2 regions of the Spongiibacter sp. C9W genome follow, and region 1 is predicted to be linked to the other one. Evidence: predicted binding sites of a transcription regulator. Region 1 holds the regulator's gene; the other holds the start of a gene.
What was found. Region 1 encodes PhoB, which activates phosphate uptake and scavenging genes when phosphate is short. Its sites were predicted from a motif close to TGTCATAAANNTGTAACA; they were not measured.
Positions count from the first base shown of each region.

Region 1 (4,425 bases):
CGCTGTCGATGGGGGTGAAGACCGTTCCCCAAGGCTATAAACACATTGTGCAACGCCTTGGTAAATACCACGGCACCTTGAACCCCGGTTTGAACTTTATTATTCCCTATGTTGATCAAGTGGCCTACCGCTTAACAACCAAGGACATTGTGTTGGATATCCCCTCCCAGGAGGTTATCACTGAAGACAATGCGGTGATTATCGCCAACGCGGTGGCCTATATAAATATCGTCTCTCCTGAGAAAGCTGTTTACGGTGTTGAGAATTACACCATTGCCATCCAAAACCTGGTACAGACCGCACTGCGTTCAATTGTAGGCGAGATGTCGTTGGACTCGGCCCTGTCGTCGCGGGAGCAAATCAAGGCCAAGCTCAAGGCGGGGATTTCAGACGATATTTCCGACTGGGGTATCACACTGAAAACGGTGGAAATCCAAGACATTAATCCATCTCCCACTATGCAAAGTGCCATGGAAGAGCAGGCCGCTGCCGAGCGTCAACGCCGCGCGGCGGTGACCAAGGCCGAAGGTGAGAAGCAGGCCGCGATCCTCGAAGCTGAGGGGCGCTTGGAAGCATCGCGTCGCGACGCCCAGGCGGAAGTGGTGTTGGCTAAGGCCAGCGGTGCAGCGATTGAGTTAGTTTCGGAAGCGGTTAAAGGTGATGAATTGCCCGTGCTGTATCTGCTGGGTGAGAAATACGCTGACTCGCTGCGTGAGCTGTCGGCGTCCGACAATGCCAAGACCGTGGTACTTCCCGCAGACCTGCCTCAGGCGGTGCGGGCGATACTGAACAAGGGTTAAGATTTTTTTGCAAGGATGTTGTTGTAAAGATGGAACATACCTACTGTTTGATCACCAGTTGCCCGGACCGCGTTGGCATCGTTGCCAAAGTGAGCCAATTTGTCGCCGATCAAGGGGGCTGGCTAACCGAGGCCAATTATCACGCCGATGCCGACAGCAATTGGTTTTTCATGCGCAACGAGATTAAAGCCGATTCATTGAGCATCGGTGCTGAGGCAGTGCGCGAGGCATTTACGCCCTTGGCGCAGGAATATGACATGGAGTGGGAGCTGGTCGACTCAGCGCGGCGGCGCAAGGTGGTGATTCTGGCAAGCCATGCCTCACACTGTATTGCAGATTTATTGCACCGCTGGCATAGCGGCGAGCTGTACTGTGATATTCCCTGTGTGATCTCAAATCACGAGAACTTGCGCAGCATGGTCGAGTGGCATGGAATTCCGTTTGAGTATGTGCCGGTCGACCCTCAAAACAAGGCACCGGCCCACGCCCGTATTCAAGAGTTAACAGAGAACTATGCCGCTGATTGTGTCGTGCTGGCGCGCTATATGCAGATTATTCCTCCGGAATTTTGCCGTGCGTACAGCGGCAGAATGATCAATATTCACCACAGCTTTTTGCCTTCTTTCATTGGCGCGAACCCCTACCAGAAGGCCTATGATCGCGGCGTAAAATTGATCGGAGCCACCAGCCACTACGTCACTGAGCAGCTGGATGAGGGCCCGATTATCGAGCAGGACGTCATTCGAGTGTCGCATCGCCATAGCAAGGATGACCTGGTGCGTCTGGGTAAGGATGTCGAAAAGAGCGTACTGGCCCGCGCGCTTCGCAATCACCTTGAGGACAGGGTGTTAGTGCACGGTAATAAAACTGTCGTTTTCGACTAAGCTTGGGGCAACGGCTGGCGCCTTGATCGAGTCGTTGTCATATAATTGTCATTAAAGGCCGTTTTAATGCAGGCTCAAGCATCCACAGGCTACAAGGGAAGAGCATGAGCACAAAGACCATCCTCATCGTCGATGACGAAGCCGCCATTCGCGAGATGATCCGCGTAGGGCTAGAGCTTGCCGGTTACGACTGCATCGAAGCGAGCAATGCGCAGGAAGCGCACGGAATTATTGTTGATCAGCGCCCGGATCTGGTACTGCTGGACTGGATGATGCCAGTCACCAGTGGTATTGAGCTGCTGCGCCGCTTGCGCCGGGAAGAATTAACCCGGGATATGCTGGTCATCATGCTCACCGCTAAAGACGATGAAGACAACCGTGTTCAGGGCCTGGATGTCGGTGCCGACGACTATATTACCAAGCCGTTTTCTTCCCGAGAGCTAATGGCGCGCATCAAGGCGGTGTTGCGCCGCGGCAGCTCGCCTGAGCAGGAAGAGACCATTGAGGTGGATGGCCTCAAACTCGACCCCGCCAGTCACCGCGTGTTTGCCAATGGTGAGCCTTTGGATATGGGGCCCACTGAGTTTAAATTACTGAAATTTTTCATGACCCACCAAGAGCGTGCCTATAGCCGTGGTCAACTGCTCGACCAGGTATGGGGCACCAATGTCTATGTTGAAGAGCGCACGGTAGATGTTCATATTCGCCGGCTTCGCAAAGCGCTGCTGACCGACGAGCGAGACTTCGGGCAGCTGATTCAAACCGTTCGCGGTACTGGCTACCGTTTTTCCGCAACGGGGGTGAGCGCCTAGCGCTGCTCTATGCGGTATTACGGCTGGAAGACGGAGCTTGTTCGCGTAGTGCTGCCATTGGCAACGGCGGCAGTGTTTGCAACAGCGTTCGACCTTGGAGTGTGGCCCGTTTTTATCGTTGCAGCGGTGATATGCACCTGGCTGCTATGGCAACTTCAACGACTGAGCGACTGGTTATATAGAGGCTTGGGTACCGAGCCGCCAGAGGCAATTGGCATGTGGGGTCAAATTTTCGACACGATTTACGATATGCAGAAGCATGCGTCGGGAGATCGTGATCAGTTACAAGCAATTATTGATTACTTACATTCATCGTTTGCATCGATGTCAGATGCCGTGGTGATGCTGGATCGTCACGGCAACATCGAATGGTGCAACGATGCGGCGATGGATCTACTTGGGCTGCGCAGGGATGAAGATGTCGGCTTGCAGCTGCTGAATTTAGTGCGCAACCCGAATTTTGTTGCCTACTACGAAGCTGAAAAATACGCCATGCCCTTTGAAATGGCGTCGCCGGTAAACAGCGAGATACAGCTCAGTTTAAGCATCAGCTTTTTCGCGGAGGGTAATCGTTTACTGTTTGCCCGCGATGTCACGCGAACCCACCGTCTCGAAAAAATGCGCAAAGATTTTGTCGCGAATGTGTCACACGAATTGCGCACGCCACTGACGGTGATCAATGGTTACCTGGAGACGTTTTCTGAGCACGGTGGCGACAATCCGCGCTGGGATCGCGCCATCGATCAAATGCTGCGGCAGTCTCGCCGCATGCACCACCTCATTCAAGATTTAATGCTCTTGTCGCGACTGGAATCCGTCCCTCAAGCCAGCGAGCATGAAGTGATACGTATCCGCCCGCTGATGGAAATGGTGCGCGAAGAAGCCCTCGCGGCCGCCAAGGGCAATCGCCAGATCGACATCGAATGTGACGATGCCATTGCCCTGAAAGGGCAGGCGACGGAAATACGCAGCGCGCTGTCTAACTTGGCGGTAAATGCTGCGCGCTACACCGCCGAGGATGACCGAATTGTGCTGCGTTGGTACCAGGATGACAGCCACGGTGTGTTGGAAGTGCAGGACAGCGGGATTGGTATCGAGCCGCAATACATTCCCCGTCTAACCGAGCGCTTCTACCGGGTTGATCAAAGTCGCTCCCTCGATACCGGCGGTACAGGCTTGGGTTTGGCGATCGTGAAACATGTTTTGTTGCGCCACCGGGCCGAGATGAAAATCTCCAGCCAGCCGGGGCATGGCAGTACGTTCAGTTGTTTATTTCCACGTTCATTAATCACTCGGGTAAACTGATTTCTCATTGTAATAAATCCGTCATCTAGCGCCGCTAAAATGACAGCCGTGTTACCAATTTTATTGATCGGGAGATACCTGTGAAACTGAAGCAATGTCTGATGGCGGCCGCATTTGGCCTTTCCTCTATGTGGGTGGCGGCAGCCACTGAAGTTGATCCGGCGCTGCCTGTGTACGAAAAAGCGGCGGGTGTATCGGGCACTTTTTCCAGCGTTGGCTCAGATACCCTGGCAAACCTGATGACGCTTTGGAGCGAAGACTTCAAACGCGCTTACCCAAACGTTAACGTCCAGATTCAAGCAGCCGGTTCCTCTACGGCGCCCCCGGCATTGACAGAAGGCACTTCAAACATGGGGCCAATGAGCCGCAAGATGAAGGACAAAGAGATCGAAGCCTTCGAAGCGAAATATGGCTACAAACCCGTTGCGGTTCCGGTGGCTATTGACGCCCTGGCGGTGTTTGTCCACAAGGACAACCCCATTGAGGGGATGACCATCGCCGAAGTCGATGCGGTTTTCTCAAGCACTCGCAAGTGTGGCCACCCGGAAAATATCCAGCGCTGGGGTCAGCTCGGCATGGATGGATCGTGGTCGGCGCGCGATATTCAAATGTTCGGTCGCAACT
Region 1 covers NZ_CM170672.1:212,992-217,416, forward strand. Annotated here, with positions in the region: gene AC2Q8J_RS00975 (SPFH domain-containing protein) at 1-800, shown strand, start outside; gene purU (formyltetrahydrofolate deformylase) at 830-1,684, shown strand; gene phoB (phosphate regulon transcriptional regulator PhoB) at 1,789-2,496, shown strand; gene phoR (phosphate regulon sensor histidine kinase PhoR) at 2,506-3,801, shown strand; gene AC2Q8J_RS00995 (PstS family phosphate ABC transporter substrate-binding protein) at 3,882-4,425, shown strand, end outside.

Region 2 (4,425 bases), 770 kb from region 1:
CGCACCATTGGAAATATCTGCTGCCAGTCTTTGTCCTGGTAGCCATCGCCAGCCTGCGCGGCTTTAATCGACAGGGCGAGGTCTGGGCGCGACAGAATTCCTCTGCCCAGCATAATATCGTTGCAGCCACTGTCATTTAGGCATTTCTCGGCATCTGTAGGACTCCATATTTCACCGTTCGCGACAATGGGGATTGCGAAACGCTCGCCTGCCGGGGCGATTTCATGCCAGTGGGCGGGCGGCGTGTAACCGTCATCGCGCGTGCGAGCGTGCACTGTCAGCTGCTGGGCACCGCCGTCGACAATGGCGGCGACGACATCCAAAAATCGGCTGCGGTCGCGGTAACCCAGGCGGATTTTTACGGTCAAAGGACAGTGCTTGGGGAGAGCCGCTCGGATTTCACCCACGATGTTGTGGATCAGCTCGGGCTCGTCCAGCAGCACAGAACCGCCTCGATGGCGATTGACGCATTTAGCTGGACAGCCGAAGTTTAGATCGACGCCCAGTGCGCCCAGCTCCGCCGCGCGCGCGGCGTTGTCGGCCATCGGTAACGGCTCGCTGCCCAGCAGTTGAACGTACACTGGAACGCCACTGGGGGTTTTGCCGTCGCGTTGCAGTTCAGGGCAGAGGCGATGGAACACCCTTGGCGGCAGCAGTTGATTGGTGACGCGAACAAATTCGGTAATACAGCGGTCGATGCCGCCTGCGCTGGTCAGCAGTGCGCGCATGCGTGCGTTGACGACACCCTCCATCGGGGCAAGATGAATTTGCATGGCGTGGATGCTCTGAGAAACGTAAAATAGGTGATCAATGTCGGCGCATTATAGCGAGCTTGCCGGCATCTTTGGGGAATTTACCATGGCAGTGACTAAACGTTCCGGCATATTGTCGATATTGCTACTGACCGTTATAGCCGGCGTAGTGCTGGCTGTGGTTCAGGCCTACTCGATAGCGCCGGATGCTGAAGCGCTGGCCGAAGAGTCAGAAATCTTTAACGCCGACGACGCGCAGTGGTTTGGTGAGGAGCCCGAGACCCGCAGAGTCGTCGTGGGTTTGGCCGTGCAACACGCGCAGGGGGGCGAACAGGCCCTGGTTGCGGTTGACGGGCAAGAGCGCTTTGTGCGGTCGGGTGATACCTTGGCGGCGCCCTGCCTGCGCGTTGCAGAAATTCTGGACGCGAGCCTCCTGCTGGACAGTTGTGGGGCGTATCAATTGTTGCCCATTGGCGGCGGTGGCTTCCACTATAAGCCGCTGGCGACTGGCAGGCCCCAGCCAGCAGCGAGGGTGGAGACCGTTGATCTGCGTGGCAACAATGCTGTCACCACATTGGTTGCTGAATACCTTGAGCGCTTGTATACCTCGCCACTGTCGCTGCGCGGGGCGGTGAAAGTAGAGCGTAAGAAGTCGGACTCCGGTGAGCGGGAGTACTACCTTTACCCGGGCAAAGATGAACGCCTTTTTTCCCGGATGCCGCTTCGTAGCGGCGATCGCTTGCACGCCGTCAATGGCATTGCGCTGAGCGATAGCGAGGCGTTGAGCGACTTGTATGAGCGTCTCGACGAGGTGGAGGCGATCACCATTACTTTGGCGCAGAAGCAACAGAGCACCAAGATAGTATTAGTGTCCTTGCCAGCGACCGTTCAGGCAATGATTCGCCTCGCAGCCGAGTAGTTGCTTCGCAGAATTCAGTGCGCATTTTCTTGCGAAATGATTGACTTTCCTTAATATTTTGTCGGCCTCTCGGGTAGTATACTGAGCCAAACAATAGCGGCGACTCAGCTGCCCCGCAGCACTGTACGGAGAGAACGATGAGCGACTATAAAAAATGGGAATGTGTTATCTGTGGCTTCATTTATGATGAGGCAGAGGGTATTCCCGATGACGGTATTCCCGCTGGCACACGCTGGGACGATGTTCCCGAGGACTGGGAGTGCCCCGATTGTGGTATTAGTAAGTTTGACTTCGATATGGTTGAGGCTTAGCCACCTGCATCACCGACACTGCACTCTGCCGCTGATTTTCAGCAGAGTGCAGCACCCCTCAAAAATTACCTTCCACTGTGCGCCTCGCACATTGCCTCTGTTACACTAGGCCGGATTTGGCGCAAAAGCGTCGTTCAACTGTCCAAGACCAGAGGTAACTATGCAAATGATAAAAAAAGCCTTGTTATTATCTTCACTGTTGTTGGCGGCCGCCTGTGCTCCCGAAGTGGGTTCCGAGGCATGGTGCGCGGCGATGAAGGAAAAGCCCAAAGGTGATTGGAGCGTCAACGAAGCAAGCGACTACACCAAACACTGCGTATTTAAATAGTGATAAGCCTGTCCGGGCCGGGTAGCTTTGCCCGGTTTTGATGACGGTTTGATGAAAAGGGCATTGCAAGCCTGGCTGACTCCGGCTAAAACCTTGCAAAAGCGTCGTTCGTGGTAAGAAAAATGTCACACTGTTTCTCTACTATGCGTCGCTTAGCTACAACGGTAGGGATGATGTACAACTGTGGATAAATTGGCGGTAGTAAAAATTTTGCGTAGCTCCCAGTTGCGCTCCGCCATCAGCGCCTTGCTTTTAGTGTTGTTGATTGTGTTGCTGACCGAGCTATTTTGGAGTGTCGCCAGCATCTTGCGCACGCCAACGTTGCCCCCGGCCAGCGTTGCCACGGTTGATGTTGCTACAGGCAATGGCCCTGACTACAGTGTCCAGTCTTTGCTAGCCGTCCCCCTGTTTGGCGAGCCACCCAAGGCGGCGGTGGATGAACAGACGATCCAGAAGGATATCAAGCGCAGCCGTCTGAAAATTACTGTGCTTGGCGTTGTTGCCGGCAGCAAAGACAGTGGCGTGGCGATTCTGCGCCACGGCAGCAAGACTAAAGCCTACGGTGTGGGGGAAAAGATAGAAGTCGCTGGGGCCGTGAAACTGTTGGCGGTAATGCCTGACCACATTGTGATTGAGAACAACCGCAAGCAGGAAAAAATTGAACTGCAAAAACGCCGCGTGAGCCAGGGGATTAGCGCAACAGCCACTCCCTCAGCGGCGAACGGCGATGTGATCGACCTGAATCGTGCTGAAATTCGCGATCTTATCGGCGACCCGCGGCAGACAATTCAAAATAGCCCGCTGCGTTTGGCGCGCTTTTTTGCCGCGAGCCCGGTAATGGAGGGCGAGCAGCTGATTGGCTACGAGATGAAACCGGGGCGTGATCCACGCCTTTTTAAACTGCTTGATTTGAAGCCAGGCGATGTCGTTTTATCGGTGAATGGCCAGTCGTTGTCAGAGTTGCCGACTACCGAATTAATGAAGCTGATGGAAACCACGCAATCCTTCGAGCTGCTTGTGCAGCGCAACAATACGATTTTGAGTAAAAGATTGGATATATGAAAACTTTTCTCCTGAGCCTATCACTGCTGGTGGTACTGGCCGCGCCGCCGCAAGCCGCTTATGCCGAACGCTTCGAACTCGACATGCAAAATGTGGATATCGGTGAATTTATCGACACGGTTGCCAAATTGACGGGCAAAACCATTGTTGTAGACAGCCGAGTGAAGGGCAAGGTCAGCGTTCAGAGCCACAGAAAGCTCGATGCGGATGAACTGTATCAAATCTTCCTGCTGCAGCTCGGGGTAGAGGGTTACTCTGCGGTCGAGGCCGGCGACGGTGTGCTCAAAGTTATTCCAAATCAAGCGGCGAAAATAGAAGGCATTGAGGTTCAGCGTTCCTCTGCCGCAGTGGGTCGCAGTGAGTCCATCATTACCCGCATCGCGCAGCTGCAAAATGCGGATTCCGACGAGCTGGTGAAGTCATTACGGCCGCTTGTCGACAATAAAGTCGGGGTAATCACCAGTTACTCCGATGCCAATATCATCTTGATTACCGATCGCGAATCCAATGTTCGCCGTTTGATGTCGATCATCTCGGCCGTTAACTCTGTCGACTCCCAGTTGATGGAGACCGTGGTGTTGCGTAATTCGTCGGCGGAAGAGGTGGAGCGCGTTTTAAACAAAGTGCTGTCGCAACAAACGCGCAAACGGGGATCATCCAAACCTGTTGTCGCGGCGGACCCACGGACGAATACGCTTATTCTGTTTGGTGACGACGAGGCGCGTAGTTACTTGCGCCGGCTTGTCGCTGACCTTGATAGCGAGGTGTCCAGCCAATCAAATATACGCGTTAAGTACCTGAAGTACGCCAAAGCGGATGAACTGGCAAAAGTTCTGAAAAGCATAAGCGACACCATTGTTAAAGATGAGCAAAGCGCGGGCCGAAATGCGGCGCCGGGTGTATCTTCGTCAATTAACATTGAAGCCCACGAGCAGACGAACTCCATCGTCATGTCGGGTAGCCCACATATTATCTCTGACTTGGAAAAAATCATTCGCGACCTGGATATCCGTCGTGCCCAGGTGTTGGTCGAAGCCATCATTATTGAAGTGA
Region 2 covers NZ_CM170672.1:985,711-990,135, reverse strand. Annotated here, with positions in the region: gene AC2Q8J_RS04760 (tRNA dihydrouridine synthase) at 1-773, opposite strand, end outside; gene AC2Q8J_RS04755 (hypothetical protein) at 811-1,671, shown strand; gene AC2Q8J_RS04750 (rubredoxin) at 1,809-1,982, shown strand; gene AC2Q8J_RS04745 (DUF3012 domain-containing protein) at 2,143-2,310, shown strand; gene gspC (type II secretion system protein GspC) at 2,494-3,372, shown strand; gene gspD (type II secretion system secretin GspD) at 3,369-4,425, shown strand, end outside.
Region 2: a site for PhoB is predicted at 2,423-2,440, ahead of gspC (type II secretion system protein GspC). Genes of this name have one in related genera too.